Regions from separate parts of the Mesorhizobium sp. L48C026A00 genome, predicted to be linked through region 2. Evidence: predicted binding sites of a transcription regulator. Region 2 holds the regulator's gene; the other holds the start of a gene.
The links. The regulator HrcA, encoded in region 2, represses chaperone genes, less so after heat shock. The targets are predictions, from matches to a motif close to GTTAGCACTCNCNNNNNGNGAGTGCTAAC.

Region 1: X738_RS56975 (co-chaperone GroES) is a predicted target of HrcA. The motif match lies at 2,621-2,649, and genes of this name have one in related genera.

What each region holds. Positions count from the first base shown of each region.
Region 1 covers NZ_AYWU01000007.1:78,026-93,436, forward strand. The annotation lists gene X738_RS56960 (DUF982 domain-containing protein) at 1-77, opposite strand, end outside; gene X738_RS56965 (hypothetical protein) at 144-350, opposite strand; gene groL (chaperonin GroEL) at 462-2,093, opposite strand; gene X738_RS56975 (co-chaperone GroES) at 2,151-2,468, opposite strand; gene X738_RS56980 (usg protein) at 2,845-3,132, shown strand; gene X738_RS56985 (DUF982 domain-containing protein) at 3,241-3,489, opposite strand; gene X738_RS56990 (hypothetical protein) at 3,620-3,838, opposite strand; gene X738_RS56995 (Hsp20 family protein) at 4,085-4,549, shown strand; gene X738_RS57000 (Hsp20/alpha crystallin family protein) at 4,608-5,144, shown strand; gene X738_RS57005 (ribokinase) at 5,461-6,351, opposite strand; gene X738_RS57010 (MurR/RpiR family transcriptional regulator) at 6,385-7,263, opposite strand; gene X738_RS57015 (ABC transporter permease) at 7,260-8,237, opposite strand; gene X738_RS57020 (sugar ABC transporter ATP-binding protein) at 8,254-9,783, opposite strand; gene X738_RS57025 (sugar ABC transporter substrate-binding protein) at 9,840-10,898, opposite strand; gene X738_RS57030 (TIM barrel protein) at 10,933-11,922, opposite strand; gene X738_RS57035 (CDP-alcohol phosphatidyltransferase family protein) at 12,161-12,763, shown strand; gene X738_RS57040 (bifunctional alpha/beta hydrolase/class I SAM-dependent methyltransferase) at 12,794-14,575, shown strand; gene X738_RS57045 (phosphatase PAP2/dual specificity phosphatase family protein) at 14,578-15,411, shown strand, end outside.
Region 2 covers NZ_AYWU01000044.1:590-16,000, reverse strand. The annotation lists gene X738_RS78065 (SDR family oxidoreductase) at 1-840, opposite strand, end outside; gene queG (tRNA epoxyqueuosine(34) reductase QueG) at 837-1,997, opposite strand; gene X738_RS78055 (glutathione S-transferase family protein) at 1,978-2,670, opposite strand; gene X738_RS78050 (undecaprenyl-diphosphate phosphatase) at 2,853-3,659, shown strand; gene X738_RS78045 (YraN family protein) at 3,903-4,280, opposite strand; gene rsmI (16S rRNA (cytidine(1402)-2'-O)-methyltransferase) at 4,273-5,184, opposite strand; gene X738_RS78035 (hypothetical protein) at 5,351-5,548, shown strand; gene X738_RS78030 (hypothetical protein) at 5,556-5,744, shown strand; gene X738_RS78025 (adenylate/guanylate cyclase domain-containing protein) at 5,957-6,862, shown strand; gene X738_RS0144500 (caspase family protein) at 6,976-8,382, opposite strand; gene hemW (radical SAM family heme chaperone HemW) at 8,576-9,739, opposite strand; gene rdgB (RdgB/HAM1 family non-canonical purine NTP pyrophosphatase) at 9,736-10,398, opposite strand; gene X738_RS78010 (VOC family protein) at 10,398-10,808, opposite strand; gene rph (ribonuclease PH) at 11,008-11,724, opposite strand; gene hrcA (heat-inducible transcriptional repressor HrcA) at 11,860-12,975, shown strand; gene X738_RS77995 (hypothetical protein) at 13,057-13,254, shown strand; gene cysK (cysteine synthase A) at 13,560-14,540, shown strand; partial or broken gene X738_RS77985 (RNA polymerase sigma factor) at 14,881-15,411, opposite strand, start outside.

The sequences.
Region 1 (15,411 bases), on a different contig from region 2:
GCCGCGCTTTCTATCCTGGTCGGCGTGCCGAGGCCGGTAAGGATGGTGACCGGCTTTTCAAAAGAAGAACGGTCCATGACACTCTCCTTTCCGGTTCAACTGTCTCCATTCCAACGCAACAGGCGCAGGCATGCGCGCGGCAATCATTTATGCTCCTCCTGGCCGGCCCCGACGCGTTGGGCCGACAGGAACATCAGCGTATAGGCCGCCTTGCGGCGATCCCAGCCGGCCTGCTCGGCCATGTCCAGCAAGCCGTCGACCAGGGGCGCCAGCGCCGCCCTGCAATCGGTTTCGTAGTTGAAATCGTTCTTCGGGCGGGTCGGCGCCGCGATCTTTCCAAAACTGTCCATCACATCCATCGCAACACCTGCTCCGCATTAATCCCGGACCGGCAAAACCGTGCCCGCTTTGGCGGACACGGTCCATCTGCCGTTCAGAAGCCTCGCTTTGGAGGCCTGACCTTAGTAGTCCATGCCGCCACCGCCGGGCATTGCCGGTGCGGCAGCTTCCTTCTTCGGCTTCTCGGCCACCATCGCCTCGGTGGTTACCAGCAGGCCGGCGACCGACGCGGCGTCCTGCAGAGCGGCGCGCACCACCTTGGCCGGGTCGATCACGCCCTGCGCGTAGAGATCGCCGAACTCATTGGTCTGGGCGTTCCAGCCATAGCCGAATTCGGTCTTCTCGCGCAGCTTGCCGACGATGATCGAGCCTTCCGCACCGGCATTCTCGGCGATCTGGCGCACCGGCTGCTCGATGGCCCGACGCACGATCTCGACGCCGGTCCTCTGGTCGGGGTTGTCGACGGCGACATTGTCGAGCGCCTTCGCTGCCCTGAGCAGCGCCACGCCGCCGCCAGGCAGTATGCCTTCCTCGACCGCAGCGCGGGTGGCGTGCATGGCGTCGTCGACGCGGTCCTTGCGCTCCTTGACCTCGACCTCGGTCGAGCCGCCGACGCGGATGACGGCGACGCCGCCGGCGAGCTTGGCCAGCCGCTCCTGCAGCTTCTCGCGGTCATAGTCGGAGGTGGTCTCCTCGATCTGCGCCTTGATCTGGCTGATGCGCGCCTGGATCTCGTCCTTGCGGCCGGCACCGTCGACGATCGTGGTGTTCTCCTTCTCGATCAGCACCTTCTTGGCGCGGCCGAGCATCTCCAGCGTGACGTTTTCGAGCTTGATGCCGAGATCCTCGCTGATGGCCGTGCCGCCGGTCAGGATGGCAATGTCTTCCAGCATCGCCTTGCGGCGGTCACCAAAACCCGGCGCCTTGACGGCGGCAACCTTCAGGCCGCCGCGCAGCTTGTTGACGACCAGCGTCGCCAGCGCCTCGCCTTCGACATCCTCGGCGATGATCAGCAGCGGCTTGCTCGATTGCACTGCGGCTTCGAGCACCGGCAGCATGGCCTGCAGGTTGGACAGCTTCTTCTCGTGGATCAGCACATAGGGCTCTTCGAGCTCGACGCGCATCTTGTCCTGGTTGGTGATGAAATAAGGGCTGAGATAGCCGCGATCGAATTGCATGCCCTCGACCACTTCGAGTTCAGTCTCGGCGGTCTTGGCCTCCTCGACCGTGATGACGCCCTCATTGCCGACCTTTTCCATCGCTTCGGCGAGGAAGCGGCCAATCTCGGCATCGCCATTGGCCGAGATGGCGCCGACCTGGGCGATTTCGTCGTTCCTTGTCACCTTGCGGGCATTGGCCTTGAGTTCAGCGACGATGGCGTCGACCGCCTTGTCGATGCCGCGCTTCAGGTCCATCGGGTTCATGCCGGCGGCAACCGCCTTGGCGCCTTCCTGGACGATCGACTGCGCCAGAACGGTCGCGGTCGTGGTGCCGTCGCCGGCGACGTCGCTGGTCTTCGAGGCGACCTCGCGCACCATCTGCGCGCCCATGTTCTCGAACTTGTCCTCAAGCTCGATTTCCTTGGCGACGGTAACGCCGTCCTTGGTGATGCGCGGGGCGCCGAATGACTTGTCGAGGATGACATTGCGGCCCTTGGGACCGAGCGTCACCTTCACCGCGTCGGCGAGGATGTTGACACCGCGCAACATCTTCTCGCGGGCTTCGGTATGGAATTTCACATCCTTGGCAGCCATTGGATAACTCCTTCAAATAGGCAGCTTACGTTGACTGATGGCTTGTTCAGGCCCCGCTCAGGCGGCCTTCTTTTTTATCTGGTCGGTCATTTCAATCACGCCCAGCACATCGCTTTCCTTCATGATGAGCAGGTCCTCGCCATTGAGCTTGATCTCGGTGCCCGACCATTTGCCGAACAGGATGCGGTCGCCGACCTTGACGTCCAGCGGCTGCAACTGTCCGCTATCGTCGCGCGCGCCGGGGCCGGCGGCGATGACCTCGCCTTCCTGCGGCTTCTCCTTGGCTGTGTCAGGAATGATGATGCCGCCCGCGGTCTTCTCGTCGACCTCGATGCGGCGGACCAGGATACGGTCATGCAATGGACGGAACGCCATGTCGTTCTCCTCATAGGACAAACAGATTTTCTTGGACCTCCCTTCGCAGCCGACCAGTGGGTCGGTGCGACGGTGCGCGACCCCTGCTCAGGCATCACGCGCCTATCGAATTAGTCTGCCTATCCAGCCTTTCAAGAGGACGCCGAAAAAATTTTAGCACTCGCCGTTGTCGAGTGCCAACACACCGTAATAACGCACTGTAATAATAGCGCTATTCCAGGATTTGAAACGACGGATGCGGCTTGAAATCGGGGCGCAACCTTCCGACATCATCGTCGATCCCGGCACCGTCTGCCGGCGGCCGGAACCGATGAGGAAGTGGAAGCGTTTTCCTCCGCGGAGGATGGACGCCTGATCGTTCGGAAAGGAGACGGGCATGGTCGGTAATGAGTTCCAGGTCAGCAACGAGTTCCGGCTCCAGATGCAGGGTTTTGGCCTGACGACGGCAGAGATCCATTCTCGTCTTCCCGACTATCGGGACCTGCTCCAGCTCTTCATCTGGCAGCAATACGACATCGCCCCGGATTTCCCGACGCTGAAGCATTTCCTCGAATTTTGGGAACGTGAGATCGAGGGCCCGCTGCATTCTGTGCGCGTCGCCCATCACCGTCTGATTCAGCCCTCCGAATGGCGGGCGGTGGACGGCGTCATTACGCTGCAGTGAAATAGAAAAAAGGCGGCGCTTTTCATAAAAGGCGTCGCCTCTGCAGCACGGCGCTTCCGCCCCGGCTTCAGTTTCATTGGCGTTCAGGTGGATTGATATTCAGGTGGATTAACGTCCCGTGACCAGCAGTCCGGCGGTGCGCGCCGCCTTGACGAAGGCGGTGCGCGCCTCGCGGGCGGTGCGCCAACCGTCGAGCGCGTCGCGGCAGGCGCGATAGGCTGCGCGCCAGTTGCGGCCGCGCGCCCGGTCCGGCCATTGCTGCATGCATTCGATGGCTTCCCAGCTGCTGGCGACCTTGCGCTCTCCGACGGATTGGAGCTTCAGCGTGATCGGCCCGGAAAATGAGACGTCGTTCATCACTTCCTCCTTTTCTTTTTGAGAATAACCAGGAAGGCAGCCCGATCGGCGCCCGACTGACGAGATGGTTCGTATGGCTGCACGCTTCAAGACCTCCCCCATCTCCCAGTCTGCTTGCCAAAACCCGGCGCTATATGTCGTCGTCCGGCGGTTCGAGAAGTCCGATCAGCGTCGCCACCCTTGCCGACGGCAGCGGGCGGCCCTCGTTGACCAGCGCCTCATCGGCGCCGACCCAGGCAAAGGCCTCGCGCAACTCTTCGATCGTCGCGCCGGTCGAGGCGATGTCGGCGATCACGGCGTCGTCGACCGGGCCCAGCACCGAAATGATGTCGTCGCGTGTCATGGTCATGATGTCCTCCATGCGGCGTGCCGGCGCGACCCTCAAACGACGGTTGAAACCGGCATTGCCAGCACAATCGGGGCCAGTACAATCCGGCAACAAAAATTCTGGCAGCGGGACAGAATCTGGGTCTTGATTTCGGCCTGACAATAACCAAATGAAAATTGCCGGTTGCCGAATGGGACCGGCAGAACCCAGGGAGCGCCAAGCTCTTTGGCGTCCCTCGTACTATGTTGCTCCATAGAGGATGTAGCTATGAGAACCGCATTCGACTTTTCCCCGCTCTATCGGTCGAGCATCGGTTTCGACCGCATCTTCAACCTGCTGGAAAACGCGCCGCAGGCAGTCGAAACCTGGCCGCCCTATGACATCGAGCGAAGCGACGAGAACACCTATCGGGTGAGGATCGCCGTCGCCGGCTTTTCCGAGAACGATCTCGACATCAGCCACGAGCCGAACCTTCTCATCGTCTCTGGCGAGCGCAAGGAACACGACGAGGTGGAATATCTCCATCGCGGCCTTCCGGTGCGACCGTTCGCACGGCGCTTCGAGCTTGCCGATCACATGACGGTCACCGGCGCCTCGCTCAACAACGGCCTGCTGACGATCGACCTCGTGCGCCAAGTGCCCGAAGAGATGAAGCCGCGTCGCATCACGATCGCCAAGCAAGACGCCGCGCCGAAGGCCGGACAGGTCGAGAAGCCGAAGCAGGCCGCCTGAGCGAAGGCGATCTCTGGCGTTCGCCTTTGACACAACCAGTCGAGAAAGGAGAACAGCAATGGCTATTCGTGATCTCATTCCCTGGGGCCGGGAGAACAGTCCGGTTCCCAGCTTCTATCGTGACGAGGACCGCGACCCGTTCATGGCGTTGCATCGCGAGATGAACCGCCTGATCGACGACGCCTTCCGCGGCTTCGAAACGCGCATGCCGATGCTCAGCGGATTTTCGTCGGCGCGCGGCAGCTGGCCGAGCGTCGAAATCGCCGACGGCGAGAAGGAGATCCGCGTGACCGCGGAAATTCCCGGCATGGACGAAAAGGACGTCGAGGTGATGCTCGATGACGGCGTGCTGACGCTGCGTGGCGAGAAGCGCTCCGAGACCGAAGACAAGGACAGGCAGTTCTCCGAGCGGTTCTACGGCCGCTTCGAGCGCCGCATCCCGCTCGGCTACGAGGTCGAGGAGGACAAGGTGAACGCCGCCTTCCATAACGGCGTGCTCACCGTGACGCTGCCCAAGACGGAGCGCGCACGGACGAAAGCCAAGCGCATCGCCATCAGTGGCAGTGCCGCCAGCCCCGGCAAGAGCAAGCACTGACGACATCGGCAGCCGGACGCGCCAGCCGCGCCCGGCTGCAGATCGGGCTGCATCCCGATCGGCCCGCGCGCTCCGCCCAAAGGCACGGGCTTCATTTGTTCGGCCGATGCGCCTGACGGTGCGAAGGCCGCATAGTGAGTATCTACGGAGCATTGAGTAGCAGCGTCGCTACCGTGGCGTTCCTGGCGCACAGGCTACGGAGCCCGTCATCCCTTGGGGTGGCGGGCTTTCGTATTAATTGTCGGCTTTATCGGCCTGTGAAAAGTCCTCGCCATCCGCTTCGTGTCACGATCGCGGGCGGAGGCAGCCACCCGTCTCAGATCGCCTCGCGCTGCCGTTCCGGCGTGGCGACCAGCAAGGCCGCGGCGGCGTTGGCGGCAGCAAGTGCGGCCTCGACCCGATGCCCGCGGGCAAGGCCTGCCGCGAACGCGCCGACGAACTCGTCGCCGGCGCCATGGGTGCTGACCACCTTCACCGGAAGGGCGGCCCGCGCGAACGCCTGGCCGTCGCGGCCGCAATAGGCAACGCCCTCCCCGCCTGCCGTGACGATCGCGGCCGGGTAGAAATCGACCAGCATGCGTGCCGCCTCGGCAGCACCCTCGAGCGTATCGACGACCGCAACGCCGGCCAAGAATTCCGCCTCGATGGCGTTGACGATGACGATATCGGTGAGTGCGATCAATTCGCCGGACAGTTTTCGCGCGGGGGCGGCGTTGAGCACGACGCGGCCGCCATGCGCCTTCACCGCCCGCGCTGCGGCAATGTTGGCGGCTTCCGGCACCTCGTTCTGCAGCAGCAGCACCGCCGTTTGCGCAACCATCTCGGTCGCGGCCACGATGTCCTTCTCGCCCAAGGTGAGATTGCTGCCCGAGACGATCACCGCGCCATAATCGCCGCCGGCGTCGAAGATCGCCACGCTCATGCCCGAGCCGGCGCCAGGTGCGACCCGCACGAAGCGGCTGTCGACGCCGCGGCGCGCGAGATTGCCGACAAGCGCGCGGCCGAAATCGTCATCGCCGACGGCGCCGATCATTGCCGAGCGCACGCCGGCCCGCGCCGCCGAGACCGCCTGGTTGCCGCCCTTGCCGCCGCATTTCGGCTGCCAGGCATGGCCGGTTACGGTTTCGCCCTTGCGCGGGCGGTCAGGCGCTTCGACCATGATGTCGTAATGCAGGCTGCCGAACACGGTGACCAGCGGAGCCGTCATGTGCCCCGATCTTTCATGAGCCGCCCCAATCTTTCATGAACCGCCCTTGTCCCGGCGTTTCGACGTCACCGCCGACATCGTGCGGCCGAGATTGCGCTCCGCCGCCTGGTAGTCGCGCTGCGCCACCGCGACGAACAGCGCGTCGAGAATGTTGAGCTGGGCGATGCGCGCCGCCGCGTTCTCGCCCATCAATGGCGAGCCCTGCGCGGTCGAGCACAGCACGATGTCGGCGACGGCGGCCAGCGGCGAGTTGTCGTAGTTGGTGATCGCCAGCGTCCGCGCGCCGCTCTTGCGGGCGAGATGGATGGCATCGATGACGGCGCTGGTGTTGCCGGAATGCGAGAAGCCGACGGCGACGTCGTCGGCGCCGAGCAGCGAGGCCGACATCAGCATCATGTGCGAATCGTCGTAGACGGATGCCCGGATGCCGATGCGCAGGAATTTGTGCGAGACGTCGCGCGCGATCTGCGCCGAACCGCCGACGCCATAGAAATCGCGGTTCCTGGCGCGGTACAGAAGATCGGCGGCGCGGTCGAAATCGTCCATGTCGAGGATCGCCAGCGTCTCCTCCAGCGCCTGGATCGAGGTGCGGAAGACTTTTTGGACGATCTCGGCCGAACTGTCGTCGACCGACAGCTCCTGGTGCATTTCTGCGGTCGGCAGGCGGCTGTATTCATAGACTGCGGTGCGGAAGTCGCGATAGCCGGAAAAGCCCAGTTTCTTGGCGATTTTGACCACCATCGCTTCCGACACGCCGGCCTCCTCGGCGATCTGCTTGAGCGGAATGGTCTCGTCGAAGCCGCGCCGTCCGAACACGGTTTCCACCACCTTCGCCTCAAGCGGTGTCAAATGCGGCATCATCATGCGGATCCGCGGTCCTACTGCTTTCAGATCCAGGCTGGTCAAGGTCATCCACGTCCCCTCGTCACGCGATCGATGAGCATCGCGGCGAGGATTATAAGGCCAGTTGCCAGCAGCTGATAGAAGGACTGGACATTCATCAGCGTCAGGCCGTTGCGCATGGTGCCGAGGATGACGGCGCCCAGAATGGTGCCGACGACGCTGCCCTTGCCGCCCATCAGCGAGGCGCCGCCGATGGCCGCCGCGGCAATCGCATCGAGCTCCCAGAGATTGCCGAGAATAGGCTCGGCGGCACCCAGCCGGCCGATCAGGATCTGCGCGGCAAGGGCCGCCAGCAGGCCCGAGATCATGTAGGCGGCGATCTTGGTGCGGGCGATCGGCACGCCGGCTATGTAGGCCGCCTCCTCATTGCCGCCGACGGCGAGCAGATATTCGCCGAAAGGCGTTTTCTTGAGGATGATCCAGGCGATCAGCGCGACCACGGCCACGATGATGACCGCCAATGGCAATCCGAACAGCGAGCCGTTGAAGATGGCGCGGAAGCCGGCTGGCAGGCCGAGCACCGGATTGCCGCCTGTATAGATCAGCGCCAGCGCCCGGTAGGTGCTGAGCGTTCCCAGCGTGACGATGAAAGGCTGCAGCCCGACATAGGCGACCAGCACGCCGTTGAGCAGGCCGCAGACGAGGCCGATAGCGAAGCCGGCGGCGATGGCCAGCGGAAACGGCACGCCGGCAACCAGCATCGAGGCCGAGATGACGGCCGAAAGGGCTGCCGTCGGCCCGACCGACAGATCGATGCCGCCCGAGATGATCACCAGCGTCATGCCCAACGCCAGGCAGGCGTTGATGCTCGACTGCTGCAGGATGTTGATCAAATTGCGCTCGGCAAAGAAGCCCGGGACCAGCGCGCCGAAGACGGCGAGGATCACCACCAGGCCGATCAGCGTGCCGGCGTCGCGCAGCGAAAACCGGTGCAGGAATTCAGCCCGTGGGCGCGCTGCTGTGTGTTCGGTTACATCAGTCATCCGCTCCTCCTGTCCGTTATGCACCGGCCGATGGCCCTGCGCCTTGCCGGCCTTGCGTCTCCGATTGGGGTATGGCGTGCGCCGCGATCGCCTGTTCGCTGAGATCAGCCCGGTCGAGTTCGGCGGCGACCGTGCCGTCGCGCATGACCAGCACGCGGTCGGCGAGCCGGATCACCTCGGGAAGCTCGGACGACACGACGACGACCGAATGACCTTCGGCGGCGAGCTCCTCGATCAAATGGTAGATCTCCGCCTTGGCGCCGACATCGATGCCGCGCGTCGGCTCGTCGAACAAAAGGATGCGCGTTCCCGCCGCCAGCCAGCGGCCGATGATCGCCTTTTGCTGGTTGCCGCCGCTGAACAGCCGGATCGGCCGGTCGAGCAGGAACGGGCGCAAATTGACCCGCTTCATCTTCTCGGCCGCGACCCGTTTCAGCCTGGTGTGATCGATGACGCCGCGCGGTGCGAACACGCCCATCGACGCCAACGCCATATTGCTGGAGATCGACCGCAGCGGCACGATGCCTTCGCGCTTGCGCTCCTCCGGCACCAGGCCGATGCCAGCGGCGATGGCGTCGCGCGGACTGGAAAGTTTTATCGCCTTGCCGTCGATCTCGACCCTGCCCGACGAGGCGCGGTCGGCGCCGGCCAGCAGCCGCAGCAGTTCGGTGCGGCCCGAGCCGACCAGGCCGGCAACGCCCAGCACCTCGCCGCGATGCAGGTCGAACGAGACGTCACGGACCTTGGTCGCCGAGGCGAGGCCACGCACGCTCAGCCTGACCTCGCTCGAGGTGTGGGAGCGGTGCTGTTCCTGGGCGAGCTCGCGGCCGACCATCATCGAAACGACGGCTTTTTCCGACACTTGCGCCAGATCAATGGTTTCGACCACGACGCCGTCGCGCATGATGGTGGCGCGCTGGCAGATGCCGAACACCTCGTCCAGCTTGTGCGAGACATAGACGACCGCGACGCCGTCGCGCGCCAGTCCGGCAATGACTTCGGCCAGCCGCTCGAACTCGCTCGGCGTCAGGCTCGATGTCGGCTCGTCCATCGCCACGATGCGCGCCCGATCGAGAAGCGCCCGGGCGATCTCGACGATCTGCCGCTGCGCGACCTTCAGGCTGCCGAGCGGGACTGCCGGATCGATCGTCGGATCGAGGGCGGCGAGGGCTTCGGCAGCGCGACGCTCCTGCTCGCGGCGGGCGACGAAGATGCCGCCGCGCGTCAGCGGATGGCCGAGGAACATGTTCTGGGCGACGCTGAGATGCGGCACCTGCTGCAATTCCTGATGGATCATGGCGACGCCCGCGGCGCGCGCCGCGACCGGATTGTTCAGCGCCACCGGTCTGCCGTCGATCAGCACGCTTCCGGCGGTCGGCCTGTAGACCCCCGACAGGATGCGCAGCAGCGTCGATTTGCCGGCGCCGTTCTCACCGAGCAGGCCATGGATTTCGCCGGCGCCGACGGAAAAGGACACATCGCTCAGCGCTCGCACCGCCGGAAACACCTTGGAAATGCCCTCGAATTGCAGCCGCGGGACAGACATTGGTTCTATTCTCCAGGCAAAGGGCGCCAGCCCGGCCGGCACCCGCAGTCCTGCCCTTAATTGCCCGCTGCCGCGTCCTCGAGCAGCGCCTTGCGCACGGCGTCGCCGGCGCCGGAATAGCGGTCGGCATTGTCCTTGGTGATAAGCGCCTGCGGCGTGGCGACGACGCGCGGCAGCTTCTGCCCGGCCACCAGCCGCAGCGCCGATTCCAGCGCCACCTCGCCGGTCAGCACCGGGAAGCTGTCGACGGTGCCGGTCAGTTCGCCGGCGCGGATCGAGGCATAGGCGTCGGAGATGCCGTCGGTGCCGAAGACGGCGACCTTGTCCTGCAGGCCGGCGGCCTTGACCGCCTCGACGATGCCCAGCGCCATGCCGTCATTGTTGGCATAGAAGCCGATCAGGTCGGGGTGCTGCTGCAGGATGTTGCTGGCCGCGTCGAAGGAGGTCTGGCGGTCCCAGTTGCCAGGCACGCTGGCGACGACCTCGAACTTGCCGGCTTCGGTGATCGTGGTCTTGAAGCCATCGGTGCGCTGGACGGCGGCATAGACGCCGGCCTGGCCTTCGACGATGGCGACCTTGCCGCCATCCGGCCGGTTCTTGATGAACCATTTGGCGACGCGCACCCCATTGTCGCGCTGGACATTGCCGACATAGTGCTCGGCCTGCGGGATGACCGCGTCGTTGACGTTGACCACCGGCACGTTGGCGGCCCTGGCCTGTTCCATGATCGGCTGCAGGTTGGAGTCGGTCTGCGGCGAGACCAGCAGCACGTTGTAGCCCTGCGTGACCAGGCCTTCGGCGATTGTCAGCTGGCCGAGCTGGTCGCCCTCGCTCTGCGCCGCCTGGTAGACGACCGGCACGCCGACGCGATCGCCGAACGACTTGTAGCCCTCACCCAGCGAGCGCCAGTATTCGTTGGTCAGCGTCTTGGAGACGGCGCCCGCCCTGGTGCCGTCGGGCAGCTTGGGCAACGCGCCGAACTTGGCCTCGAGCTGCGACCAGTCGATGCGGTCCTTCTCGGTATCGGAATTGAGCGGCGCGAGGTCCGCGGAAAAGGCCGAGCCGATGGACAGCGCCATCAGCGCAGCGGTGGCGGTGGCAAGCAGAAATTTCATGGTCTTTCCTCCCTTGTTGAAAACGGCGCCGGCCTCAGTTCTCCGGCCCGAGCATGGCTTCCTGGATGATGGCTTGCGACGCGACCGCGTCCTGGCGGTCGATGGCGGTGGACAGGCGATTGTCCTTCTCCAGCCGGTCGACGACGCGCAGCATGCGCTTGACGGTGGCGATGTTGACTTCGCATTCGTGGACCGGATCGAGGCCGGTCATGTCGGGGAAGGTGTCGAAGTAGATGGCGCCGGCGTAGCCGTCGCGGCGGATCTGGCGGAGCAGCTCGATCGTCTGCAGCGTGTGCACTGCGCCGACCATCAGGCCGTCGTCGCGCTTAGCATAGCCGTCGTTGAGATGCACGCCCAAGAGTTTGCTGTGGCGCGCCACAAGTGCTGCGGCAAAGGCCGGCTGCTCGTCGGCATAGAGCACATGGGCGAAATCGAGCGTCACGCCGAGATTGGGCAGGCCGATCTCGCGGATCGCCAGCAATGTCGTCGCCGCGTCGGGCATCAGGCTGTAGGAACGCGGCTCGTTGGGCTTGTACTCCAGGCTGATCAGGCAGTCGGGATCATGCGCTGCCACTTCACGAATACCATCAATTTCGTGTTGCCATAGCGTCGCGTAATCGGCCTGGAAGGCATAGTCGAAGCCATCCTGGCCGAGCCACAGCGTCATCAGATTGGCGCCCGCCTCACGCACGGCGTCGATGCCGGCCTTGGTCAGGTCAATGGCTTCGCGGCGAACTGCCGGATCCGGATTGGTGAAGGCGCCGAGCTTGAAGGCGGGATTGGAGTAGTAGCGCATGGCAAAACCATTGATGGAAAGCCCGAGATCGCCGAGTTTTTGTGCCATTTCCGCAGGTTTTTCATCGACATGATCGGGAAAGTTGAGGTCGAGGTCGGTCAGCCCCGCAACCTTCGCCGCTCGCGCCGCCATCTGCAGCATGGACGGCTTGCCGACAAGATCCGGCCATTCGGCCTGCGGCCGCGAGGCAAAGGAATTGAGGCGTGTGGCGAAACGACTGGCTGTCATGGATGACCCTTTTGGTGGACATAACTTCACATATTTTTGAGTATTTGTAAAGTTCTCATTTGAGGGCTCTAGGGAATTCGACCTTGAGGCGGCGCCGCCAAACCGTAAGGCCTGCGCATGGTAAGGTTCCGGGCGGGCGCTGCTGATCGTAACCCTGTACAACCGCTCGTCGCCCTTGCGTCTTGCGCGCCAATTGATCATTTTCGCCGCAGTTGCACCGCGGCCGGGGGGTTCGCACATGCCGACGCTTTATGCGCTGAAACCGGCCTTCCAGGCCAGACTGCGGCCGCTCGCCGACCGGCTGGCCGGGGCCTGCGTCACCGCCAACCAGATCACGCTGCTGGCTGCCGCCCTGTCGGTTGCCACCGGCGTTGTGGTCGCGGCCCTTGCCGGCCATCGCGCGGTCTTCCTGCTGATGCCGGTGGTGCTGTTTGCGCGCATGGCGCTCAACGCCATCGACGGCATGCTTGCGCGCGAACATGGCCAGGCCTCAAAACTCGGCATGTATCTCAACGAGCTCTGCGACGCCGTCTCCGACCTGGCGCTGATCCTGGCCTTTGCCGCTCTCTTCCCTGCCTGGGGCGTCGTCGCCTTTGCCGTCACAGCAGTGCTTGTGGAGTTCGCCGGCGTGCTTGGCATCGCGGCAGGCAGCGGGCGCAATTATGCCGGGCCGTTCGGCAAGAGCGATCGGGCGCTGGCGCTCGGCATCGTCGCCGTCCTCGTCGCCTGCGGCCTGTGGGTGGACGCGATCACGCCGTTCGTGTTTCCGGCAATGGCTACACTCTCGCTGGTGACCGCCATCAACCGGATACGCAGCGGCCTTAACGGGAGCGGCGACTGAAATTCCGGACGCATCCGCCTGGGGAAAAACATGCTTCATGAACCGACGATTGCTGCTTCCGCAGTTGAGCAGCGGGTGGCGCAGGAGCGCACCTTCCGCAGCCATGACGGCACCGAGATCTTCTACCGCTACTGGCCGGCGGTCGGGCAACCCGCCAAGGGCGCGGTTGTGCTGTTCCACCGCGGCCACGAGCACGGCGGCCGCATGGCTCATCTGGTCGACGAACTCGATATGCCCGGCCATGCCTTCTACGCCTGGGACGCGCGCGGCAATGGCCGCTCGGCCGGCGAGCGCGGCTATGCGCCGTCTTTTGCCGCACTTGTGCGCGACATCGATTGTTTGGTGCGCGAGATTGGCAGAGACGGTTTTTCCCAGCGCGACATCGCGCTGATCGCGCAATCTTTCGGCGCGGTGCTCGCGGCCGCCTGGGTGCATGATTATGCACCGCAGATTCGCGCCTTGGTACTGGCCTCGCCGGCCTTCTCGGTCAAGCTCTACGTGCCTTTCGCCAAGCAAGGCATTGCGCTGTGGCAGAAGATCAAGGGCCGCTTCTTCGTCAATTCCTACGTCAAGGCCAAGTTCCTGACGCATGACCCCGAGCGCATCGCCTCCTTCGAGGCCGATCCGCTGATCACGCGGCCGATCTCTTCCAACATCCTGGTCGAGCTCTACGACCACGCCGCCCGCATCGTCTCGGATGCCCGCGCCATCACCGTGCCGACGCAATTGCTGATCTCCGGCAGCGACTGGGTTGTGCGGCATGGACCGCAGCACGAATTCTTCGTCAATCTCGCCAGCCCGGCCAAGCAGCGGCATGTGCTGCCCGGCTTCTTCCACGACACGCTGGGCGAACGCGACCGCCGCAAGGCACTCGACCTGATCAAGCCGTTCCTCGAAAGGCAGTTCTCGACGCCACAGAAGTCCGTCGACCTGACCGCGGCCGACCGCGTTGGCTACACACGCGACGAGGCCGACTGGCTGGCCTCGCCGCTCGCTTTGCTGTCACCGAAAGGCCTCTATTGGGCAATGAGCCGCGCCTCGATCCGCGCGGGCGCCTGGCTGTCGTCAGGCATGAAGACCGGGATCGCCACCGGCTTCGATTCCGGCTCGACCCTCGACTACGTCTATGAGAACCAGGCGCGGGGCGCCGGTCCGCTCGGCCGCATGATCGACCGCACCTTTCTCGACGCCATCGGCTGGCGCGGCATCCGCCAGCGCAAGCTGCATCTCGAAGAGCTGATCGGCAGCGCCACTCGCACGCTGAAGGCCGCCGGCCGCACGGTCCATATCGTCGATATCGCTGCCGGCCACGGCCGCTACGTGCTCGACGCCGTCGCCAAATGCACCGAGCCGCCGGCCAGCGTTCGGTTGCAGGATTTTTCCGAGCTCAACGTTTCGCTCGGCTGCAAGCTGATCGCCGAGCGGCCCCTGCCGACCGATGTCTCGTTCCACCAGGCCGACGCCTTCGACGCCGAGATGCTTGCCGGGCTCGATCCGGCGCCGGACCTGGCCATCGTCTCCGGGCTTTACGAATTGTTTGCCGACAACGCCATGATCATCCGCTCGCTCGGCGGGCTGGCCAGGGCGATGCAGCCCGGCAGCCTGCTTGTCTACACCAACCAGCCCTGGCATCCGCAGCTCGAAATGATCGCCCGCAGCCTGACCTCGCATCGCGGCGGCCAGGCCTGGGTGATGCGCCGGCGCACGCAAGGCGAGATGGACCAGCTGGTGGCGGCGGCCGGCTTCGAGAAGCTCGACCAGCGCATCGACCAGTGGGGGATCTTCACCGTATCGGTCGCGCGGCGCGTCTGAGCATGGTCTTGCCTGTCCTTGGCCCTGCCGCCCCTTCTGCCCCTGCGCGCGAGCCGTACGCTGGAATCGCGCTGCGGGCGGCGCTGTGGCTGGTCTTTCTGGCGCCGTTCTTCTACGCGAGCTACGGCTTCGCCAACTGGCTGGCGTCGCAGCGCGACGATGTCGGCAGCATCGTCTTCGCCTGGGAGCACAACATCCCGTTCATCGCCTGGACGATCGTGCCCTACTGGTCGATCAATCTGTTCTACGGCCTGTCGCTGCTGCTCAACGATACCAAGCGCGGCGTCGATCGGCTTGCCGGCCGCTATCTGACGGCGCAGATCGTCGCCGTCGCCTGTTTCATCCTGTTCCCGCTGACGGCGACCTTCGTGCGGCCGCAGACATCGGGCCTGCCAGGCTTCATGTTCGCGGTCCTCGGCGGCTTCGACAAGCCGTTCAACCAGGCGCCGTCGCTGCACATCGCGCTGCTGGTCATCATCTGGGATCATTGGCGCTATCGGCTGAAAGGCATGGCCGGCGTCGTCTGGCATGCCTGGTGTTTGCTGATCGGCGCCTCGGTGCTGACGACGTGGCAGCACCATGTCATCGATATCCCGACCGGCGCTTTGCTCGGCTTCTTCGCCCTGTGGCTGTTTCCGCGCCACGGCGAATTGCCGTTCGCCGGCTTCCGGCTGACCGCTGATGCCGGCGCGCGGCGGCTGGCGCTGTTCTACGCGCTGGTTGCAGCGCTGGCGCTTGCCGGCGCCGCTGCCGGCGCCTTCGTTTTGGCGCTGTGGCTCATCTTGCTGTGGCCGGCGCTGGCGCTGGCCATCGTTGCCTTCGCCTATGCCGGAGCC
Region 2 (15,411 bases):
GTCGAAGGCCGACCGGTAGTCGGGAAAGCGGAAGCGATAGCCGGCCGCCTTGATCGCCGTGTTGGCGACACGCTTGTTCTCGCCATAGAAGGACCGCGCCATGGGCGAAAGCTGGGCGGTCTCGAACGGAATTTCCGGCGGCGGTGTGACGCCCATCAGCCCTGCGGCATAGGTGACGACGTCCTGCGGCGGCGCCGGCAGGTCGTCGGTGACGTTGAAGATGCCGCCGCTGGTGTGCTTGAGCAGATGCCAAAGCCCCCCCGCAATGTCGTCGCAATGGATGCGGTTGAACACCTGGCCCGGCTTGACCAGCCGCCGCGCGGAGCCGTTTTCGAGATTGACCAGGGCATTGCGGCCCGGCCCGTAAATGCCGGAAAGCCGCAGGATCGCCACCGGCCGCCCGATGTCGCGACCCAGCTTCAGCCAGTCCTGCTCGGCGGCGACACGCAGCATCGAGCGCTTCGACAGCGGCCTGCATTCGGCGGTCTCGTCGACCCAGCCGCCGCCATGGTCGCCGTAGACGCCGACGGTGGAGAGATAGGCGATCCATTCGAGCGCCGGCATCTTCGCGATTGCCTGGCGCGCCGCATTCAGCACCGGGTCGCCGGCCTCTTCCGGCGCCACCGAGACGACGAGGTGGGTTGTTTTCTTGAGCGCGTCCCTGATTTCAGGCGTCAGCGCGCCATCGAAAAGCAGCGGCTGGATTCCGGCTTGCCGCAGCGCTTCGAATTTCTCTGGCGCGCGTGTCGTGCCAAGGATGGTGCCGGCATCCTTGCTGGCGCGGGCAAATGCCTTGCCCGAATAGCCGGCGCCGAAAATGAGGATCTGTTTCTCGCTCATGCATGCGCCTCGATCTGGTTTGCCAGCGCCAGGCGCCATTCGCGTCGCACGGCCTCGTCGCCTTCCGCTTTCACCGCAGCGCTGGCCGACTCGGCGAATTCCGAAGCCGGCACAAGCCGTGACAGCGCCCAAACCGCTGCGCCGCGCACCAGCGGCGAGGCGTCACCGAGCACCGCACGCACGGCGTTTCCGAGCGAGGGTTCGCCGGAATTGCCGGCGGCGATCAGCACGTTGCGGACAAAGCGGTCGCGACCGATGCGCTTGACCGGCGAACCGCTAAAGAACGACCGAAAGGAAGCGTCGTCAAGCGCCAACAGATCGGCGAGCGGCGGCTCGCGCAAGTCCGCGCGGGCGACGAGCTTTGCCTCGGACGCTGCCCGGGCAAACTTGTTCCATGGGCAGGCGGCCAGGCAATCGTCGCAGCCATAGATGCGGTTGCCGATTTTTTCGCGGAACTCGTGCGGGATCGGCCCCTTGTTCTCGATGGTGAGGTAGGAGATGCAGCGGCGCGCATCGAGCCGGTAGGGAGCCGGAAAGGCGTCGGTCGGGCAGGCGTCGAGACAGGCGCGGCAAGAGCCGCAATGGTCGTCTTCGGGCGTATCGGATGCAAGCTCGGCGGTGGTGAAGATGGTGCCAAGGAACAGCCAGGAGCCGTGCTCGCGGCTGACCAGATTGGTGTGCTTGCCTTGCCAGCCGAGGCCGGCGGCTTCTGCCAGCGGCTTTTCCATCACCGGGGCGGTGTCGACGAACACTTTTACGTCGCTCCCAGAGTGCCCCACGATCTTGCCGGCGATCTCTTTCAGCCGGCCCTTCATCACATCGTGATAATCGCGGTTCTGCGCATAGACGGAGATCGCGCCCCGCTGGCGCTTGCCCAGCACCGCGCGCGGGTCGTGGTCCGGCCCGTAGTTCATGGCCAGCACGATGATCGAGCGAACTTCGGGCCAAAGCGCCATCGGCTCGCCGCGGCGTTCGAGCGTCTCGGCGATCCAACCCATCGAGCCGTGGAAGCCGTCGGCGACGAATGCGGCAAGCCGGGCCGGCGCCTGCGGGATGGCATCGGGCGTGGTGACGGCAACGGCATCGAAACCGGCGCGCCGCGCCTCGCGGTCGATCAGCGCGCGCAAGTTTTGCGCTCTAGAAATCGAGGTCCGCATAATGTGACACCGGCGACAGGCCGCGCACCCGGTCGGACAAAAGCGGCCGGAACGATGGCCGTGATTTCACCCGTGCATACCATTCGCGCGCGGCAGCGTGTTCGCGCCAGTCGATCTCGCCGAGATAGTCGAGCACGGACAGCGCAGCCGCAGCCGCGAGGTCGGCATAGGTGACCTTGCTGCCGGCCAGCCAATGGCGGGTGCCGGCCAGCCAGTTGGTGTATTTCATGTGCTGGCGGATGTTGGCGCGCGCGGCGCGGATCGCCGCCGAATCGGGCGAGCCGCCGCCCGCCGTTTCCGGCATGATCGGCTTCAGCACGCGCTCGCGCACCAGGTGACGCGTCACCTCGCTATCGGCCTTGTTGAGATACCAGTCGGTCAGCCGGCGGATTTCGGCGCGCTCCATTGGGTCCTCGGCGAACAGCCGCTTGTCGCGCTTGAGCACGCCGCGCGTCTCGTCGAGATATTCGCCGATGACCATGGCGCCGACGATCGGCACGTCGCCCTCGGCAAGCAGGATCGGCAGCGTGCCGGCCGGGTTCAGCGCCAGGAACTCCTTGCGCCGCATCCACGGCTTTTCCTCGATCAGCGCCAGTTCCTCGCCATACTCGCCGAAAGCGAGGCGAACGAAGCGGCAGGTGGCGAACATCGGGTGGTGGAAAAGCGTCAGCATGGTCCCGCGATAATAGAGCGCACTGGCAAATCGCCGGCTGCGCCGGTAAGTCTTGGCCGCCCCGATTCAGGGGGCCGCCCCGATTCAAAAGGGCCGTCAGGGTGCTGCGACCTATAGGAGGAGTTCCGCGCCATGACAAGCAAGCCATTGTTCAAAGCTCTCACTCGAACGCCGAGGTTTCCATGGAAAGCCAGACCATTGTCGAAGCGCTGCTGCTCGGCATGATCGAGGGCATGACCGAGTTCATTCCGGTCTCGTCGACCGGCCATATCCTGCTTGCCGGTCATTTTCTCGGCTTCCATTCGACCGGCAAGGCCTTCGAGATCCTGATCCAGCTCGGCGCCATACTGGCGATCCTCAGCGTCTATTTCCATCGCCTGTGGCAGATGCTGGTCGACCTGCCGCGTGATCGGGTGACGCGGCATTTCGTTCTCGGCATCCTCGTCGCCTTTCTGCCGGCGGCCGTCATCGGCGCGCTGGCGCATGGCTTCATCAAGACGGTGCTGTTTGAATCGCCGAGGCTGATCTGCGTCATGCTGATCATCGGCGGCCTGGTCCTGCTGTGGGTGGATCGGTTCAAGCCGAAGCCGCTCTATCACGACGTCGAGCGGTTTCCGCTCCGGCTCTATCTGCAGATCGGACTGTTCCAGTGCCTTTCGCTGATCCCCGGCACGTCGCGTTCCGGTTCGACGATCGTCGGCGCGCTGCTTCTGGGCGTCGACAAACGCGCGGCTGCGGAATTCTCCTTCTTTCTCGCCATGCCGACGATGGTCGGCGCCTTCGCCTTCGACCTGTTCAAGAACCGCAATGTGCTGACCAGCGCCGATCTGCCCATCATCGCCGCCGGTTTCATCGCCGCCTTCGTCGCGGCGCTTATCGTCGTGCGCTTCCTGCTCAACTACGTCTCGCGCCACGGCTATTCGCTGTTCGGCTGGTGGCGGCTGGTCATCGGCACCGTCGGCCTTGCGGCGCTGTTCGTCCGGGGGTGAGTGCAGAGACTGCCCCCACACTACTCCGTCGAGTTCCTTCGCGCCCCCCTCTGTCCTGCCGGACATCTCCCCCACGAGGGGGGAGATCGGCAGTTTTCGCGACAGCGCCTCTTTTTCAACGTTCGAAGTTGGCGAAGATGGCGCAACTTCCGATCTCCCCCCTCGTGGGGGAGATGGCCGGCAGGCCAGAGGGGGGCGCTGTCCCGCTGACGTCTCGCAAGATTCGGATGGCGACGACCTTCCTCAACTCCGCCCGTAAAAAACGTTTTCGACATGCACCGGCCAGCGCCACGGCAGCACCGCGACCATGTCGAAGCGCACCGACAATCTGCCATAGTCGGACTGGCGCGACAGCCAGATATCGGCGGCGCTTTCGATGCGGCGCTCCGATTCGTAGCGAACAGCCTCCATCGCTTCCACCAGCGTGCGGCGCGCCTTCACCTCGACGATCAGCACCAGGTCGCCGCGCCGCGCGATCAGGTCGATCTCGCCGAACCGCGTGCGGTGGCGGCGCGCCAGGATCCGATAGCCCTTCACCATCAATGCCGCAGCCGCCAGCCACTCGCTGCGGTGGCCGCGCCGATAGGCGCGCTGGCGGCTGGCGACCGGGCGTTCAGCCATCGCCGGCTTTCCCACTATCCTTGAGTTCGAGCAGCCGTCGGTAAAGCGCCTGCTTCTGGCCGCCGGTCATCTTGGCGGCTTCCGCCGCCGCCTTGGAGGCCGGCATCTCGGCGGCAAGCGAAAGCAGAAGCCGGTCGATGTCCGCCGGCTCGTCGGCCGTTGCGTCCGACGGGCCGACGCAGATGACGATCTCGCCCTTCGGCGTGTCGGCCGCCGCGTAATGATCGGCGAGCAACTGCAGGCTGCCGGTCCGTATCTCCTCGAAGGTCTTGGTCAACTCGCGGCCGATCGCGGCCTTGCGGGCGCCACCCAGCGCCTCGACCATGGCACCGAGCGTCTCGGCCAGACGGCGCGGCGATTCGAAGAAGATCAGCGTCGCCGGCACGGTTTTAAGCGCTTCCAGCCGCGCCAGCCGCTGGCCGGTCTTCACCGGCAGGAAGCCGGCGAACAGGAAGGCGTCTGAGGGCAGGCCGGAGGCCGTCAGCGCCGCGAGCGGCGCCGACGGGCCGGGGATCGGCACGACGCGAATGCCCTGGTCGAGCGCTTCGCCGACCAGCCGGTAGCCGGGATCGGAGATCAGCGGCGTGCCGGCGTCCGAGATCAGCGCCACGCTTTGCCCGGCCAGCAGGGCTGCGATCAGCTTTGGGCCGGCCTCGCCGGCATTGTGCTCGTGATAGGCTGACGTGCGGCGGCGGATGCCGTAGCGGTCGAGCAGCACGCGACTGACACGCGTGTCCTCGCAGGCGACGATGTCGGCTGCGGCGAGCGTTTCAAGCGCGCGCAACGTGATATCGGCGAGGTTGCCGATCGGCGTCGCCACCAGGTAGAGCGCCGGCTCGAGCGGCCGGGCCGGTATCTCGGTCTGGCCGATCACGTAGCTGCGTTTTGCCGACTCGCCGGTCACCGGTATCCCCCATCAGGCTCTGACCTTGAATGCATTCGGCCCTGTTTGGCACGGCTCACGCCGGGTTGCAAAACCCATGCCGAAGTGATGCGGCTGTCATGCCTTTGCCACACTGCGGAACGAAACCGTGCCCGGCGGATTTATGCCTGATCTCGGGAGGAGCAGGATGGACAGCCTCAAGATACAAGACGTTTTCGAACCCTACTATGCAGGCCGCAAGCGCTTTGCCGTGCGAAAGGACAAGGGCCTGCCTGCCAAAGCCGGCGCCGGCTCGGCTAAAAAGCCGCGAAAGCGTCGGCCGTCAAAGGCAACCAAGCTCGAGATCGAGCCCTCGACCGGCACCGGCAGCACGATGGAGCACTGACCAGACGATGCCCAATCGCTTCGACATTTTCATCACCCGCCTTGAAACCAAAAGCTCCCGCAATGGAGCGCCCCCACATCCGACAAGCGATCGATACCGCGCCCGCCGCGACAAGGGCGAGGCCAAGCCGGCTCGCGACGGCGAGGCGGACGCCGAGAAAGACCACGCCAAGCGCCTCCCCAAGCACGACGCCTGACTACCGCGACCTTCGCGATTGGCCGAGACACTTCTCTCTAAAGCGTGGGGGAAACGCTCGGCCACATCATTCAACCCGGATTGTTAGACACGCGCGCTTCCAGCAGACGCTGGGTCCACGAACTCATCGTCCTCTGGAATGTCGCCAGCCTCTGTTCGTAACGTGCTAATATTGAACCTGCGTGCGCGCGCTTGAGCGTACGGGAGAGGATCATGTCGGCAACTTTAACCGCACTGGGCAGCAGAGAGGCCTACAGGCTGGGAGATTTCAACCTGGTTGGTCGTGGCGAACATTCCACCATACGCTTGGAAGACGGGGAAGTTTCGCGCCAGCATGCAACGATCCGGCGCGACGGCGCGAACTACTGGGTTGTTGATGTCGGCAGTGCCAATGGCAGTTATGTGAATGACGTGGCGCTCACAACCGCGCGTGTGCTGCACACCGGCGATCGCGTCCAGTTCGGCAGATCGATTTTTCTTTTCGACCAGGGCACGACTGCCCCCGATCCAGATTCGCAAGTGGCGAACACAAAAACTCAATGGGGCAACCCGGCAGCCCCCAAGAGCCGGCCGGCCACGCTGTTCGTTGCTGATTTGAAGGAGTTTACCGGAATTAGCGCCAGGCTGTCCCCGGAACAGGTGGCGGCCCTCCTGGCCGAGTGGTATATGGACTGCAATATGATCTTGAAGCACTACGGTGCCTCGATCGACAAATTCATCGGTGATTGTGTATTTGCTTATTGGCACGAGACGGCAGCGGACGTCTGTGTCGCTGCGGTTCAGGCTGCCCAGGCGCTCCGCGCTGCGGAAGACGCGGCTACGTCGCCAACCCGAGTACTGGTCAGGGAACAACAAGACATCGTACTCGACTGCCGCATTGGCCTTCATGTGGGTGAAGTTGCTATCGGCGTTATGGGCAAAGGCATCAACACCGCGCTGGGCGATGCCGTGAATTTGGCCTTTCGTATTGAGGGATTGACGCGAAAACTGGACAAGCCGCTATTGGTCAGCGCCCAGTTCGTCGAGCACTGGCCTGAAGGCAGACAATATTTCAAGTCCTGCGGCTATCACGAGGTCAAAGGGCGCGCCGAGATGATCGAGGTATTCAGCCTAGAATAGACGCGCCAGCAGGAGCATAGCTTTCTGCTGCCGCTTGCCGCCGGTTCTCGCCGGCTTCAACAGGGCTCGTGGCCGCTGAGGGACGCCAGATCGGCAAGTTCTGCCGAGGCACGTCACTCGCAGATTGTAATTCGATCGCGGCAGAAGCCGCTGCCCCGGCGTGCCCCGGCGGCCCGCGCTCGGACCCTGCACTCATCGTGGGTTTCTGCCCTGCAAACGCGAGCTGGCCTGCTCGCGCTCGGAGCAGCGGCGGCACGCTTCTGTTCCGTTGTCGGTCGTGGCCGGGTATTCGGGCCATTTGCATGGCCGGGTTCTTGTATCGAATTCGGCCGGGCAACCACCGGACACACGCGCGCTGTGCTTCCTTCCAATATCTTCAAAGCAATTGTTGTCGGTTTCGCCATGTCGATCTCAGCGCCGGAGTGGCGAGCGAAACGGCGCAACGCCTCCCGGGTCCTTCCACCCCAGATGCCGTCTGGGTTTCCCGGATTACACCCAACGCGGCCAAGCTCGCGCTGTATCCGCTTCGCCAGCTCGTTCGGGGCATCTTCCTGGCTGGCGTCCGATTGATGATCTGCATTCTCCAACTGTTGAATTTGGAGTCTGGCGAGAGGCACAAACAGGCCCTCCGGGTACAGTTGAAGATAATCCTTTAACGCTCCGCTGCTTTTGGAGCCGCGGATTGAGGTCCACAACTCGATTTCCGTCAGGCTCGCATCTCGGCTGCTGTTGTTGGCTGGCGAGACTGCCGTTGGCCCACGAGGAGGGGCAATGAAAATTTCCCTGCCAGGCAGCGATCCGTACGTGAATGGTTCCTGCTTGCCGCCTGTCGCGGCCAGAACAGTGTCGCGAACCTTGCGGAACACGAATTGGATGTCTACCCCGGGTTCACCCAAATGCGCCAACAGCCCTGCAGTGTAGGGACTGTTCCGTCCCGCTCCATCGAAAGCGGTTGTACCTTCCTTCGCAGCGTACCCGACCAGGGTTCCGGCTGCCGGTTCAATCGCAGCCAGGCCTCTGCCGATGGAACGCGTTGCATTTGATCTTCGCATGGCCGCGATAAAAGGGTTGTCCCGGCAAGCATCAAGTAGAACCACCCGCACGCCGGAGACACGGGACAACGCGTTCATCACCAAATCCAGCGGGATTGCCTCAAACTCCACGTCGGAATCAGCGCTCAGGCTGACGTCTGTAGGCACGAGAAAATTTCTATTCTCAACCTCAACCCCATGTCCCGCGAAGAAGATTATTGCGAAATCAGCACCTTCCGCCGCGCGACCGAACTCCTGCAGAGCTTTCCTGAACGCGGTATGGTCCAAGTCCATCTTGCGAGATACTTTGAACCCTACCTTTGAGAGCAAGGCCGCCATGTCAGCAGCGTCATTGTTCGGATTGGGAAGTTTAGCGACCCGTTGATAGCTCGAATTGCCGATCACCAGCGCAACGCGTTTTTCAGCCCACGCCACCTCCAGCCCGCCGATCAGAGCAATGACAGCAAGCGCGATGTTGAAGAGGCGCATTTTAGCCCCGTGCTCTGCTTCAGCCGCAGATTAGCGGCACCCGACCGAAGCTTGACCAGTCAGGCCCACGCTTGCAAGTCACTATCGGTTGCGGATTGCGGTGCGATGGCCATTCGGCCAAGCAAGCCGAATTTCCAGCATCCTTGCTTGAGCCGATAAATTGTCTGTGACAGTTCAGATCTTGGCCCAAGCTTTACCGCGCCAGATCCGCCACCACAGCATCTAGCACGATCATGCCGGCCGGCGTGGCGCGCAGGCGGGCATTGCCGATCGGCGCCACCAGCCCCTCGCCCTGCAGCATCGACAGCCGCGCCGTCGACAGGCCGCGGCCGGAAAACGCTTCATAGCGAGCGAGGTCGATGCCCTCGGCCAGCCTCAGTCCCATCAACAGGAACTCGTCGGCCTCTTCCGAGCGCGTCAGGATCTCGCCGCCGGTGACGCCATGGCCCTTGGCCTCGACCAGATTGGCCCAGGTTTCCGGCATTCTTTCGGCGATCGTCACCACGCGACGGCCGTTTTCGACGAAGCGGCCATGCGCGCCGGGACCGACGCCGACATATTCGCCATAGCGCCAATAGGTGAGATTGTGCCGGCTTTCGGCGCCTGATCTGGCGTGGTTCGAAATCTCATAGGCCGGCAGCCCATGCGCAGCGGTGATCTCCTGCGTCAGCGCATAGAGATCGGCGGCATGGTCATTGTCGGGAATAGCGAATTTCCTGGCCGCATGCAGCGCGTGGAACGGCGTGCCTTCCTCGATGGTCAACTGGTAGAGCGACAAATGGTCGGCGGCATGGCCGATCGCCTGCTCGAGCTCCGCCTGCCACGCTTCCGCTGTCTGGCCGGGCCGTGCGTAGATCAGATCGAACGACAGCCGCGGGAAAATCTCACGCGCCAGGCCAACCGCGTGCAGCGCTTCATCGACATTGTGCAGCCGGCCGAGAAAGCGCAGATCCTTGTCGTTCAGCGCCTGCACGCCGAGCGACACCCGGTTTACGCCTGCCGCCCGATAGCCGCGAAAGCGCTCGGCCTCGACCGAAGACGGGTTGGCTTCCAGCGTCACCTCGATGCCGGCAGGCACCGTCCAGTTCTTCGCCACCGCGTCCAGCACCGTCGCCACGGTTTGCGGCTTCATCAGCGATGGCGTGCCGCCGCCGAGAAAAATGCTGGTCACCTCGCGCGGTCCGGTGCGGTTGCGCATCGTCGCAAGCTCGGTTTCGAAGGCGCGCGCGAAACGCTCCTGGTCGACCGGCTGGTGGCGGACATGGCTGTTGAAGTCGCAATAGGGGCACTTGGCCGCGCAGAACGGCCAGTGCACGTAGACGCCGAAACCGGGGCTGCGGTCGAGCAGCATGGTCATTTCACCGCCGATCGCGCCAAATCCAGTCTGGCATGCGCGAATTTCTGGAAGGCGCGAGCGCGATGCGACAATGCCGTCGGCTGGCCGGGCTTCCAGCCATGTTTCTCCTCTGCGGTCATTTCGCCGAAGGTCTTTTCGAAACCGTCCGGCACGAACACCGGGTCGTAGCCGAAGCCGAGTTCGCCACGCGGCGGCCATACCAGCGTGCCCTCGACCTCGCCACGGAAATATTCGGCCGCGCCGTCGGGAAAGGCCAGGCAGATGACGGCGACGAAGCTGCCCTTGCGCTGCGCAGGCGCAACCGCGCCGATTTCCTGCAACGCCACTTCGGCTCGCTGCATCGCCATGCCGAAGTCGCGGCTCCCGTCGGGCGCCTCGGCCCAGTTGGCGGTATAGACGCCGGGCGCTCCGCCCAGCGCATCGACACACAGGCCGGAATCGTCCGACAATGCCGGCAGGCCTGTCGCCTTGGCGGCGGCAAAGGCCTTGATATAGGCGTTCTCCTCGAAGGTGGTGCCGGTCTCGTCCGGCTCCGGCAGGCCATATTCCTTGGCCGACTTCGCTTCTATGCCGAACGGCGCCATCAGATCGGCGAATTCGCGCAATTTGCCGGCATTGTGACTGGCGACAACGATCTCATGTCCATCAAGCGAATGCATCAGATGCCCCAAATTCTTGGTTCGGCGAATTCGATCGAATTGCCGGAGGGGTCGCGAACATAGATCGAGCGGCCACCCTGCGGCCATTCGAACTCGCTTTCGATGGCGATTTTCTTTCGCTCAAGATGCGCTCTCCAGCGCACGATCTCGTCCGCGCTCGCCGCAAAGCAGAGATGGCCGTCGCCGACCGTGCCGTGCGGCGGCACTTTCAGCCTGGCATCGGGCGCCGGCGGCACCTTGGTCGCCTCGGCGTTGAAGATGAGCAGCACGCCGTCCCCGCAACGGAAGAAAAGATGCCTGCCGTCGACCTTGCCCAGCAGATCGAGTCCGAGCACATCGGTGTAGAATTTTTCCGCGGCATCGAGGTCGGTGACGTACAGCGCTGATTCGAGGATGGCAGAGGGTGTCACGAGGCACCCCCCTCTGGCCTGCCCTCTTTGCCAAAACTTGGCATCTCCCCCTCAAGGGGGGAGATTGGCAGCTTCAGCGCTTCCGCACATCCCACGCCGCCGACAGTTGGCGAAAGCCGATTGGATACCCGATCTCCCCCCTTGAGGGGGAGATGGCCGGCAGGCCAGAGGGGGGCGGACAAGCTCGGCATTTTCAGGACTACGCCACGGCCATCTGCTGCAGGCTGACCAGTCGCGCAATACCTTTCTTGGCCAATTCCATCAGCGCCGCAAATTGCTCTTCCGAGAAAGGCTCGCCCTCGGCCGTGCCTTGTATCTCGACAATGCCGCCCTTGCCGGTCATGACGAAATTGGCGTCGGTGCCGGCCGATGAATCCTCGAGATAGTCGAGGTCGATGACCGGCTGGCCGTCGTGGATGCCGCAGGAGATAGCCGCGACATGGTCCTTCAGCACCTTGGCGACGCTGGCCATCTGCCGGGCTTCCATCCAGCGCAGGCAGTCGTAAAGCGCCACCCAGCCGCCGGTGATCGAGGCGGTGCGCGTGCCGCCATCGGCCTGGATCACGTCGCAGTCGACGGTGATCTGCTGCTCGCCCAGCGCCTGCAGATCGACCACTGCGCGCAGCGAACGACCGATCAGCCTCTGGATTTCCAGCGTGCGGCCGCCTTGCTTGCCGGCCGAAGCCTCGCGGCGCATGCGCTCGCCGGTCGAGCGCGGCAGCATGCCGTATTCCGCCGTCACCCACCCCTTGCCGGAATTGCGCATCCAGCCCGGCACCTTTTCCTCGAGGCTGGCGGTGCACAGCACGTGGGTGTCGCCGAACTTCACCAGGCACGAGCCTTCCGCGTGCTTGGAGACGCCGCGCTCAAAGGAGATGGCGCGCATTTCGTCGAACTGGCGTTTGGAAGGGCGCATTCAGGCTTCTTTCTTGTCGTTTTAGGAGTCGTGGCCGGCTTGTAGCCGCACGCGACGAGAGGCGCAAAGGAAAATGGACCAGTTGCGCGGGCGCGGCCGATGTCTATATCCTTGGGCCGGAGGTATTTGGCTCGAATGACCAAGGCAGTCGATCCCGGTTCCCAGTCGGCGGCAGCGCTCCAATCCCCCGCGCTTCAATCGCCCGCCCTTCAATCGCTCGACATGCGCTCGCGCGACATCTTTCGGCGCATTGTCGATTCCTATCTGAAGGACGGCGAGCCGGTCGGCTCGCGCAGCCTGTCGCGTATCCTGCCGTCTTCGCTGTCGCCGGCCACCATCCGCAATGTGATGAGCGATCTCGAGCATCTCGGCCTGATCTACGCGCCGCATATCTCGGCCGGCCGATTGCCGACCCAGGCCGGCCTGCGCTTCTTCGTCGATGCCTTCATGGAGCTTGGTGATCTCTCCGACGAGGAGCGCCGCACCATCGAGGCGCAGGTACGCGCCTCCGGCTCTGGTGCGACGCTGGAGCACATGCTCACCGAGGCGAGCCAGATGCTGTCCGGCATCTCGCGCGGCGCCGGCCTCGTGCTTGCCGCCAAGAACGAGGTGGCGCTCAAGCATATCGAATTCATCCAGCTCGAGCCGAACAAGGCGCTGGCCGTGCTGGTGTCGCAGAACGGCGACGTCGAAAACCGCGTCGTCGACCTGCCCGCCGGCATCACCGTCTCGCAACTGCACGAAGCCTCGAATTTCCTCAACGCCCATATCCGCGGTCGCACGCTGGCCGAGGCGCGGGTCGAGATCGCCCGCATCAAGGAAGAAACCAGGGCCGCCCTCGACACGCTGTCGCAGGATTTGGTCGAGAAGGGCCTTGCTGTCTGGGCAGGCGCCGAGAGCGGCTTGCCGGCGCGTCTCATCGTGCGCGGTCGCGCCAATCTGCTGGAAAATGTCACCGCCCAGGCCGACATCGAGCTGCTGCGGCATTTGTTCGAGGATCTGGAGACGCAGGACGGGCTGATCCAGCTTCTCGACCTCGCCGAGGAAGGCTCCGGCGTGCGCATCTTCATCGGCTCGGAGAACAAGCTGTTTTCGCTGTCGGGCTCGTCGCTGGTCGTGGCGCCCTATCGCGACAAGGACGCCCGCGTCATCGGCGCGCTCGGCGTCATCGGCCCGACCCGGCTGAACTACGCACGCATCGTGCCGATGGTCGACTATACCGCGCAGCTTATTTCCCGCATGCTGCGATAATGCATGTCGCCCAAAAAACCGAAGCGCGTCGCACGGATCCTTCCAACGCGACACGCTTAAGGGAACCTCAAGGAGAAAAAAATGGCGCTGGAATCATTCAAGGCTCAGATCAGCCTGTTGCTCGAGCAGATGATCAACCAGCCCGAGGATCAGCATGAAGTGCAGGAGCAGTTGCGCGAAAAGCTGGGGGAGATGCGCGCCATGGGCCTGCCGCTGCCGGCCGATCTCGTCGCGCTGGAAAAGCGCCTCGACGACGATTTCTACGCCGCCGGGAACTGAGCCCGAAAGGTGCAAGGACGGCTAGCCGACCGGCGAGCATGAGGATCTCGTGACCGGCTTCGTCGTCTCCGGCGACGCGGTCTGGGGCCGACCGGCAAGTGATGCGGTGCCCCGAGGGCGGCGGCGGTTGCATCTGGCCGTCACCTGCGGGCGAGGATGTATTCAGCATGCGACCCCGTCGGATATTTTCAAACGGCAGACTAGCTTGCGCGGCCGAAGGCTTTATCCTGCCTGGTCGAGACTTAGTTGCCTGACTCACTTGATTGCCTGACCCTTGCCCATCTGACCTCTTGGGAGCGAAACCAATGAACAAGCCCGCCACCACCGTGCCTGTGCCCGGCCGCGGCCGCATCTACAATTCGATCACCGAGACGATCGGCGACACGCCGCTGGTGCGGCTCGACAAGTTCGCCGGGGAAAAGGGCGTCGTCGCCAATCTGCTGGCCAAGCTCGAATTCTTCAACCCGATCGGCTCGGTCAAGGATCGCATCGGCGTCTCGATGATCGAGGCGCTGGAGGCATCGGGCAGGATTGCGCCCGGCAGGACCACGCTGATCGAGCCAACCTCGGGCAACACCGGCATCGCGCTCGCCTTCGCCGCCGCCGCCAAGGGCTACAAGCTGATCCTGACCATGCCGGAAACCATGTCGGTCGAACGCCGCAAGATGCTGGCGCTGCTCGGCGCCGAACTGGTGCTGACCGAAGGGCCGAAAGGCATGAAAGGCGCCATCGCCAAGGCCGACGAACTGGCCGCGACGCTGCCCGACGCCATCATTCCGCAGCAGTTCGAGAATCCCGCCAATCCGGAAATTCACCGCCGCACCACTGCCGAGGAAATCTGGAACGACACTCATGGCGAAGTCGACATCTTCGTCGCCGGCATCGGCACCGGCGGCACCATCACCGGCGTCGGCCAGGTGCTGAAGCAGCGCAAGCCCTCCGTGCATGTCGTCGCCGTCGAGCCGGAAGCCTCGCCGGTGCTGTCGGGCGGCCAGCCCGGCCCGCACAAGATCCAGGGCATCGGCGCCGGCTTCGCGCCGAAGATCCTCGACACGACCATTTATGACGAGATCGTCAAGGTCTCCAACGAGGATTCGGTCGCCAATGCGCGGCTCGTCGCCCGCCTCGAAGGCGTGCCGGTCGGCATCTCGTCGGGCGCTGCCCTGCAGGCGGCGATCGTCGTCGGCTCGCGGCCGGAGAATGAGGGCAAGAACCTGGTGGTCGTTATTCCGTCCTTCGCCGAACGCTATCTGTCGACGATCCTGTTCGAAGGGCTGGGGGCTTAGGGCATATTGGTATTTGTGCCGGCCTGCGGTTGCGGTTCCCGCGCCTCCGTAGCGCCCCGCCAATTGTCGAAGCCGGCGCCGCCCCTCACCTGCCTGCCGGCATCCGCACCCCGTAAATGGGGCGAGGGGGCGCTCTCATTGACGGGTTCGCCAATCGCCAGCGTTGCAAAAAAAGTGCCGACACCGCGACCAGCCTCTTTCTCCCCGTTTACGGGGAGAAATGCACGGTCCACCCTCCGCAGCTGCTGCGGAGGACGGGCAGGGCAATGAGGGGCGGCACCAGCGGTCGGCCTTAGATCCCAAACATCGGATCATGTCTGACCCCGGCCTTTCCCGGACCTCATTCTTCGGCTGCGAGCCCAGCCCGTCGTGCCTGCAGGAACCGGCGCACGGCCGGGTCGCGTTCGAGGCCGATCGCCCTGTTATAGGCCTCGGTAGCCTCCCGAGTTTTGCCGAGCCTGGCCAGAAGGCCCGCGCGGGCGGCCCAATAAGGCTGATAATCATGTAGCCGTTTGTCGTCGCCAAGCTCATCAAGTGCACTCAATCCCGCCGCGGCGCCGTCGGCCTCGGCAAGGGTCACCGCGCGGTTGATCGAGACCACCGGCGAGCCGGCAATCACCGACAGCGCATCATAGAGCTGTTTGATCGCGGCCCAGTCGGTCCGGCCGGTCAGCCGCCTTGTCGTATGGGCGGATTGCACGGCTGCCTCGAGCTGGTAGCGGCCGACGACGCGCTTGGCCGCGGCGTGCTTCAGTAATGTCTCCGCTTCGTCAATCAACGCGCCGTCCCACAGCCCAAGCTCCTGCTCGGCCAATGGCACATAGTCTCCGGCGGCGTTGCGCCGCGCCGCACGCCGCGCCTCGGCAAACAG